2 regions of the Massilia sp. R2A-15 genome follow, and region 2 is predicted to be linked to the other one. Evidence: predicted binding sites of a transcription regulator. Region 2 holds the regulator's gene; the other holds the start of a gene.

Region 1 (4,370 bases), 2.3 Mb from region 2:
CGCCATGACTTCACCCCGCATCCTGGTCGTCGACGACGAAGCCGACCTGCGCGAACTGCTCGACATCACCCTGGTGAAGATGGGCCTGGACGTCGACAGCGCGGAGAACCTGCGCGAGGCGCGCGCGCTGTTCGCCGCCAACGACTACGCGCTGGTGCTGACCGACATGCGCCTGCCCGACGGCCTGGGCCTGGAGCTGGTGCGCGAAGTGGCGGCCAGCGGCAAGGGCACGCCGATCGCCGTCGTCACCGCCTACGGCAGCGCCGACAACGCGGTGGTCGCGCTCAAAGCCGGCGCTTTCGACTACGTCTCCAAGCCGGTGGTGCTGGACGACCTGCGCGTGATGGTGCGCTCGGCGCTGCGCCTGGCGCCGGCAGCCGGCCAGGCCGCACCAGGCGCCGCCGCGCCCAGCCGCCTCATCGGCGACTCGCCGGCGATGCAGGGCCTGCGCGCGCAGATCGGCCGGCTGGCGCGCTCGATGGCGCCGATCGCCATTTCCGGCGAGTCGGGCAGCGGCAAGGAACTGGCGGCGCGCGAGATCCACGCCCAAAGCTCGCGCGCGGCGCGGCCCTTCATCGCGGTCAACTGCGGCGCGATTCCCGAGCAGTTGATGGAAGCGGAGTTTTTCGGCTACCGCAAGGGAGCCTTCACCGGCGCGGCCGACGAGCGCGACGGCTTCTTCCAGGCGGCCAACGGCGGCACCCTGATGCTCGACGAGGTGGCCGACCTGCCGCTGGCGATGCAGGTCAAGCTGCTGCGCGCGATCCAGGAGCGGCGCGTGCGCAAGATCGGCGCCACGGCGGAGGAGCCGGTGGACGTGCGCATCATCAGCGCCACCCACAAGGACCTGGCCAGGTGCGTCGAGCGCGGCGAGTTCCGCCAGGACTTGTTCTACCGCCTGAACGTGATCGAGCTGACCCTGCCTCCGCTGCGCGAACGGCTCGGCGACCTGGCCGTGCTCACCGACGGCATCCTGGCGCGGCTGGCCGGACCGGGGCAGAAGGCGGTGCTCGGCCCCGGCGTGCTCGACGCCCTGTGCGCCTACTCCTTCCCCGGCAACGTGCGCGAACTGGAAAACGTGCTTGAACGCGCGCTGGCGTTCGCCAACGACGGCGTGATCGAGGTGGGCGACCTGTCGCTGAAAAGCGCGCGCGTGGCCGAAGCCGCGCCGGCGCCGCCGCCCGTGCCAACGCCTGCCGCGGCGCCGGAGCCGGCCGCCGCGGCAGGCGATTTGCCGAGCGACCTGCCGGGCTACCTGGCCCAGGTCGAGCGCGACATCATCCTGCGCGCGCTGATCCAGACCCAGTTCAACCGCACCCAGGCCGCGCAGCTGCTCGGCATCAGCTTCCGCCAGCTGCGCTACCAGATGCAGAAGCTCGACATCCAGGAGCCGGAACAATGAAGATCGGCGCCGATGGCTGGTGCGCGCAGGCGGCGCGCTACGAGTCGCCCAATTTCGACGCGCGCCCGGCCGGCGCCGAAGTCGAGCTGCTGGTGCTGCACAATATCAGCCTGCCGGCCGGGAAGTTCGGCGGCCCGCACATTGCCGACCTGTTTACCAACCGCGTGGACTTCAACGCGCATCCCTCGTTCGCCGACCTGCGCGGCCTGGAGGTGTCGGCCCATTTCCTGGTGCGCCGCGACGGCCGGGTGATCCAGTTCGTGTCCTGCAACGACCGCGCCTGGCACGCCGGGGTGTCGCAGTTCGACGGCCGCGAGAAGTGCAACGACTTTTCGGTCGGCGTCGAGATCGAAGGCTCGGATTTTGTTGCATTTTCGCCAGCGCAATATGAATCGGTGGCCGCGCTGACCCTCGCGCTGCTCGAACGCTATCCGCTGGCGGCCATCCAGGGGCATGAGCACGTCGCGCCGGGGCGCAAGACCGACCCGGGACCGTTTTTCGACTGGGAAATGTTCACCAATACTCTCGCGCGGACGGCGCAAAAACTGCCTGAAAAAGAAGCAATGTTAGTGGCCGCTCACCGGCCAATCGGCATCCTTTCCGCACTGAAAAATGTCAAGTGGCCGAACCCGAAATTAAACGAAATATTTAGTGTCTAATGCTGTTGGAAAGTTATTGCGTGGCCGTCGGGCAGGCACTACAATTAGTCCCATCTCAACACTCATGACTAGATATAGTGGTGTCGACGGACTCAACCACGACACAGTTTCACCACCGCCGGCAACAGCGAGGCGGTGTCGAATCAGAGTAATCCACCCATGTTAGACGTCGTTTGCCAACAGGCTGCAACGGTTGGCGGGGTATTTTTCGCTTTTTTATTTTGTTGACGGACCGCTGACCGAGCGGACTACTTGATAACAATGGCAGCAGCACGACTGCAATGCCAACCCTGGGGAGCCTCAATGCACACATCACAAGACACTTCTACTAATCTGCACGTCACCCCAGGTTCGACGGCGCCCGCGGCCGACGCCAGCGCGGCCGACATCGCGGCGCGCGGCGACTATCGCATCATCCGCCGCAACGGCGCCGTGGTCGCCTTCGAGCCGACCAAGATCGCCATCGCGATGACCAAGGCCTTCCTCGCCGTCAACGGCGGGCAGGGCGCGGCATCGGCGCGCATCCGCGAACTGGTCGAGCAACTGACCGCGAACGTGGTCGCCGCCCTGGTGCGCCACCATCCGACCGGCGGCACCTTCCATATCGAAGATGTGCAGGATCAGGTAGAACTGGCTTTGATGCGCTCGGGCGAGCATGACGTCGCCCGCGGCTACGTGCTGTACCGCGCCAAGCACATGGAAGAGCGCCGCGCCGCCAAGGAAGCCGCCGGCGGCAAGGCCGAACTGGCCGCACCGCAGATCCACGTGCTGGAAAACGGCGAGCGCCGTCCGCTGGACATGAACCAGGTCCGCGACCTGATCAACGCCGCCTGCGTCGGCCTGGAAAAGCACGTCGATGCCGACGCCATCCTGGCCGAGACGGTCAAGAACCTGTACGACGGCGTGCCGGTCGAAGAGCTGCACAAGTCCGCCATCCTGGCCGCCCGCGCGCTGATGGAAAAGGATCCTGCCTACTCGCAGGTGACCGCGCGCATCCTGCTGCACACGATCCGCAAGGAAGTCTTCGGCAAGGACGTGCCGCAGGCGAAGGCCGCAGCCGCCTACATCGACTACTTCCCGCAATACATCGCCAAGGGCATCGAAAACGAGCTGCTCGATCCGGTGCTGGCATCGTACGACCTGGCCAAGCTGGCCAAGGCGCTCGTCGCCGACCGCGATCTGCAATTTGGCTACATCGGCCTGCAGACCCTGTACGACCGCTACTTCCTGCACGTGCGCGACGTGCGCATCGAAATGCCGCAGGCGTTCTACATGCGCGTCGCGATGGGCCTGTCGCTGCGTGAAGAAAACCGCGAAGCGCGCGCCATCGAGTTCTACCACCTGCTGTCGTCGTTCGACTTCATGAGCTCGACCCCGACCCTGTTCAACTCGGGCACCCTGCGCTCGCAGCTGTCGTCGTGCTACCTGACCACCGTCTCGGACGACCTGGAAGGCATCTACGACGCGATCAAGGAAAACGCGCTGCTGGCCAAGTTCGCCGGCGGCCTGGGTAACGACTGGACCCCGGTGCGTGCGCTCGGCGCCCACATCAAGGGCACCAACGGCAAGTCGCAAGGCGTCGTGCCGTTCCTCAAAGTGGTCAACGACACCGCGGTTGCGGTCAACCAGGGCGGCAAGCGCAAGGGCGCGGTCTGCGCCTACCTGGAAACCTGGCACATGGACATCGAGGAATTCCTCGACCTGCGCAAGAACACCGGCGACGACCGCCGCCGCACCCACGACATGAACACCGCCAACTGGATTCCGGACATGTTCATGAAGCGCGTGATGGAAAAGGGCGACTGGACCCTGTTCTCGCCGTCCGAGACGCCGGACCTGCACGACAAGGTCGGCAAGGCGTTCGAGCAGGCTTACCTGGGCTACGAAGCCAAGGCTGCCGCCGGCGAAATGCGCGTCTTCAAGAAGGTCGCCGCGCTCGACCTGTGGCGCAAGATGCTGTCGATGCTGTTCGAAACCGGCCACCCATGGATCACGTTCAAGGATCCGTGCAACATCCGTTCGCCGCAGCAGCACGTCGGCGTGGTCCACAGCTCGAACCTGTGCACCGAGATCACCCTGAACACCAACGCCGATGAAATCGCCGTCTGCAACCTCGGCTCGGTCAACCTGCCTGCCCACATGAAAGAGGGCAAGCTGGACCACGTCAAGCTGCAGAAGACCGTGCGCACCGCAATGCGCATGCTCGACAACGTCATCGACATCAACTACTACGCCGTCGAAAAAGCGCGCAACGCCAACATGCGCCACCGTCCAGTCGGCATGGGCGTGATGGGCTTCCAGGACTGCCT
Region 2 (4,370 bases):
CCAGCACCGACAAGATCGCCAGCACGATCATCACTTCGATCAAGCTAAATCCGCTAGCCCTTTTCATTGGCCCCTCCTCCATCTTATGGTTATGTGGCGGCGTCGTGCAGCTCCTGCCAGTTGGCCACTTCGCGCCAGCTGATGCGCAGGTGCGCCGCGCCGGTCTTGCGGTAAAACGACTGCAGTACGACCTGGGTGCCGGCCCGCATGCCATAGCCGATGGCGGTAATGCGATACAGGTGGCCGGTCGCCGGCGCCGGCTGCGGAATCAGCTCGATGATGTAGCGCGGCGGCCGCCCGGGCAGCGCGGCGCCGGTGAAGGCGCCGTAGGGCACGGCAGCTCCCAGGTCCGCCGCCTGCCAGGCGGGCGGAGCGCCGGCGGCCGCGCATTTGCACAAGCCGAATCCGACGCTGCCCGCGGTCCGGCCGCAACCCTCGGCGAAGCCGGCCGCATCGCCGCTGGCAAACAGCGCCGCGCGCGCCGAAGCGGGGTCGAAGCCGCCGGCGATGTCGCGCTCGGCGTCGGCCAGGGCAGCTTCGGCCGACTGGAAAGCGAGATGGCGGTCGCGTTCGGCGCGCGCCGATTTTTCGGCGTTGAGCGCGGTCTGCGCGGCCGACGCGGCGAGCAGCATCACCGCCACCGTCACCACCAAGGCGGCCAGCAGTGCGGCGCCGGACTGGCTGGGGCAGCGGCTCATGGCGGCGCGTGCAGGTAGATCGTCGTGGCAAACAGCTTGCGCTCGCGCCGGCGCAGTGCGGCCGGCAGGTCCTGTTTCGCCAGGCGCACGCCGCGATCGACGCCGGCAAAGGCGTCGCTGTAAGCGCTGCCGAACAGGTCGAATACCCGAGGCTGGGCATTCGCGTCGTGCGCGGCGTGCAGGACCAGCGCCACGCGGATGCTGGCGACGCGTTTCCAGGCCGCGGCGCCGCGTTCGTCGAGCGCGGTGGCGCTGAGGTATTCGTTGGCCAGGCCGTCCGGCGGTTCGTCGGTGTCCACGCCGTACAGCAGCTGGAAGGAATCGACGCCGGCGACGATTGCATCCGCACCCCAGCTGTGCGCGCCGCGGTACTTGCAGCGCAATTCGGCTTCGCCCCGTGCATCGCGGCCGACGTAGAAAATGCTCCAGCCATCGTCGGCTTCGCCCACGCCAAAGCCGGCGCAGTTGACGGCGCTGCCGTCGCCGCCGCCCGCCGCCCCCGATCCGGCAAAATGCACCGCCAGCACGTCGCTGCCGTTGACCGCTTCGGCGAGCGCGCCATCGAGACCGGAGGTGGCGCGCGGCAGCGAACGCGCATCGAGCCCGGCGATGCGCGCCGGCCCGGCCGATAGCGCCGCGCCGGCGCCGGGCTGCTCCCAGTTGACGTAGCCCGCCTGGCGCACGGCCCGCGCGACCGAGTCGAGCGCAAACCGGCCGCCCTCGTCGAGCGCCACCGCGTCCACCTGCGCCAGGTAGGCGGCGTTGGCGGACACCAGCAGGCCGGCCGCCATCAGCATCGCGCCCATGCCCACGGCGAGCGCCACCAGCAGTTCGGCCAGTGTGGCGCCGTGCTGGCGCTTCATCCGGCCGCTCCGGGCAGCGCGAGCGCCACGCGCGGCTGCGCCGCGGCGCCGGCTTCCTGGCCGCGCCAGCCGATCTTGATGACCACTGGCGCGCCGGCGGCGCCATCGCAGGCCCAGTTCAATTCGGCGGCGGAGTCGCGGCAGACCACCACCCGGCCGCCGGGATATTGCGTGCGCAGCGCATCCTTGATGTGGTAGGCCTCGGCCTCGGCGAGCTGCAATGCGGTGCAGGGAGCGCCGGCGTGGCACAGCGCGCCGGGCGGCTGCGGCGGCCCGTCGGTTTGCGCGTCGTAGCGCAGCTGCAGGTAGGGATTGAGTGCGTCGCCGGCCTGCATGGCCACGCGGTTGGCGCGCATGCTGTCGGCCAGGCTGCCGGCCAGCTGCACCGCGCTCGATGCGAGGCCCGATTGATGGCGGGCGCGCAGTGCCGAGAGCTGCATCGCGGCGGCGCCGAGCGCGCCGATGGTCAGCACGCACAGTGCGACCAGCACTTCGATGAGCGTGAACCCGCCGGCGAGCCGCGATCGCATCACTGACCTCCCCCTTGTTGAGTCGCCCAAGTTATCAGGCGCGACCCGGCCAGCCGTGAGATGGCTCAACAGTGCGGGAGGGGTGCTGGGGAACTAAAAATCAGGGCGCCGCTTGCAACAAAATGGGGGCAGGTCCGCAGGACCAGACCCTACTTGCGCGGCTGGCCGACTTCGGCGATGGCGTCCTGGAATTCGGCCAGGTCCTCGAAATTCTTGTACACCGAGGCGAAGCGGATGTAGGCGATCTTGTCCAGGCGCTTGAGTTCCTGCATCACCAGCTCGCCGACGTAGCCGCTGTCGACTTCACGCCGGCCGCTGGTGAGCAGCTTCTCTTCGATCGTGGCGACCGCGGTGTCGATCGCGTCGGCCGACACCGGCCGCTTGCGCAGCGCCAGCATCAAACTGGCGCGCAGCTTGGCCGAGGCGAACTCGGTGCGGCTGCCGTTCTTCTTGACGATGATCGGCATCGAAAGCTCGATGCGCTCATAGGTGGTGAAGCGCTTGTCGCATTGCGCGCAGCGGCGCCGCCGCCGCACGGCGTCACCCTCCTCCGATACGCGGGTATCGAGGACCTGGGTTTCGTCGTGCTGGCAGAACGGACATTTCATGGCGGCGCCGGTGCGGGGGCTGCGATTGGCTTACGCCGCGTAGACCGGGTACTTGTCGGTCAGCTTCTTGACTTCGGCCTTCACGCGGTCGATGGTCGCTTCGTCGGTCGGATTATCGAGCACGTCGGCGATCAGGTTGCCCACCATCGTTGCGTCTTCTTCCTTGAAGCCGCGCGTGGTGAACGCCGGGCTGCCCAGGCGGATGCCGGAAGTGACGAATGGCTTCTGCGGATCGTTCGGGATGCCGTTCTTGTTGCAGGTCATGTGGGCGCGGCCGAGGATCGCTTCGGCTTCCTTGCCGGTCAGGTTCTTCGAACGCAGGTCCACCAGCATCACGTGCGACTCGGTGCGGCCGGACACGATGCGCAGGCCGCGCGCGATCAGGGCCTTGGCCAGCGCGTCGGCGTTCTTGATCACCTGCGACTGGTATTCCTTGAACGACGGGTCGAGCGCTTCCTTGAACGCGACGGCCTTGCCGGCGATGACGTGCATCAGCGGGCCGCCCTGGATGCCGGGGAAGATCGCCGAGTTGATCTGCTTCTCGAATTCGGCCTTCATCAGGATGATGCCGCCGCGCGGGCCGCGCAGCGACTTGTGCGTAGTCGAGGTGACGAAGTCGGCGTGCGGCACCGGGTTCGGGTACAGGCCGGCGGCGATCAGGCCGGCGTAGTGCGCCATGTCGACCATGAAGTAGGCGCCGACGGCCTTGGCGACCTTGGCGAAGCGCTCGAAATCGATCTTCAGCGAGAACGCCGAGGCGCCGGCGATGATCAGCTTCGGCTTGTGCTCGTGCGCCAGGCGCTCCATCGCCTCGTAGTCGATGTCTTCCTGCTCGGTCAGGCCGTACGAGACGACGTTGAACCATTTGCCCGACATGTTCAGCGCCATGCCGTGGGTCAGGTGGCCGCCTTCGGCCAGCGACATGCCCATGATGGTGTCGCCTGGTTTCAGCATGGCGAAGAACACGCCCTGGTTGGCCTGCGAGCCGGAGTTCGGCTGCACGTTGGCCGCCTCGGCGCCGAACATCTGCTTGACGCGGTCGATCGCCAGTTGCTCGACGACGTCGACGTATTCGCAGCCGCCGTAGTAGCGCTTGCCCGGGTAGCCTTCGGCGTACTTGTTGGTCAGCTGCGAGCCCTGGGCCTGCATCACGGCCGGCGAGGTGTAGTTCTCCGAGGCGATCAGCTCGATGTGGTCCTGCTGGCGCTTGTTTTCCTTCTGAATCGCGTCCCACAGGTCCGGGTCAACGTTGGCGAGCGTGTGATCTTTTGCAAACATGAAAAACTCCAATCGGGTATCGGTGCAAGCACCAGGCAGTATGGAACGAATGAGGGAGAACGGAATAACCGAAGAGGCAGCCTCATCGCGCGCTTCCATCGATGGCTGCCCAGGCGAACGGCTAATGAAATCTCACGTTCCCCGGTGGAAGTCCACCTTTCGCCGAACGGTGGGAGGCCGCGGCTTTTCGCCAGTCACGTGAGACGTAATGGAGCCCAAATTGTAAGTTAAAGCCCAGGAATGGGCAAGGAAGGTGGTGACAAACTATCATCGCCGCCATCGAAACTGGCCAATTCGGCTACAATTTACGACGTTTCCCTTTTCGGACCTCACCATGATCGTATTTATCACCGGCGCATCTTCGGGCTTCGGCGCCGAAATGGCGCGCACCTT

Evidence for each region. The regulator NrdR, encoded in region 2, represses ribonucleotide reductase genes. The targets are predictions, from matches to a motif close to CACNANATNTNGTG.
Region 1: a site for NrdR is predicted at 2,128-2,141, ahead of Q4S45_RS17065 (ribonucleoside-diphosphate reductase subunit alpha). Genes of this name have one in related genera too.

What each region holds. Positions count from the first base shown of each region.
Region 1 covers NZ_CP131935.1:3,729,509-3,733,878, reverse strand. The annotation lists gene Q4S45_RS17075 (sigma-54 dependent transcriptional regulator) at 5-1,402, shown strand; gene ampD (1,6-anhydro-N-acetylmuramyl-L-alanine amidase AmpD) at 1,399-2,061, shown strand; gene Q4S45_RS17065 (ribonucleoside-diphosphate reductase subunit alpha) at 2,365-4,370, shown strand, end outside.
Region 2 covers NZ_CP131935.1:976,621-980,990, reverse strand. The annotation lists gene Q4S45_RS04425 (type IV pilin protein) at 1-67, opposite strand, end outside; gene Q4S45_RS04420 (PilX N-terminal domain-containing pilus assembly protein) at 90-698, opposite strand; gene Q4S45_RS04415 (PilW family protein) at 695-1,561, opposite strand; gene pilV (type IV pilus modification protein PilV) at 1,558-2,091, opposite strand; gene nrdR (transcriptional regulator NrdR) at 2,241-2,699, opposite strand; gene glyA (serine hydroxymethyltransferase) at 2,730-3,977, opposite strand; ZMP/ZTP riboswitch at 4,078-4,185, opposite strand; gene Q4S45_RS04395 (SDR family NAD(P)-dependent oxidoreductase) at 4,312-4,370, shown strand, end outside.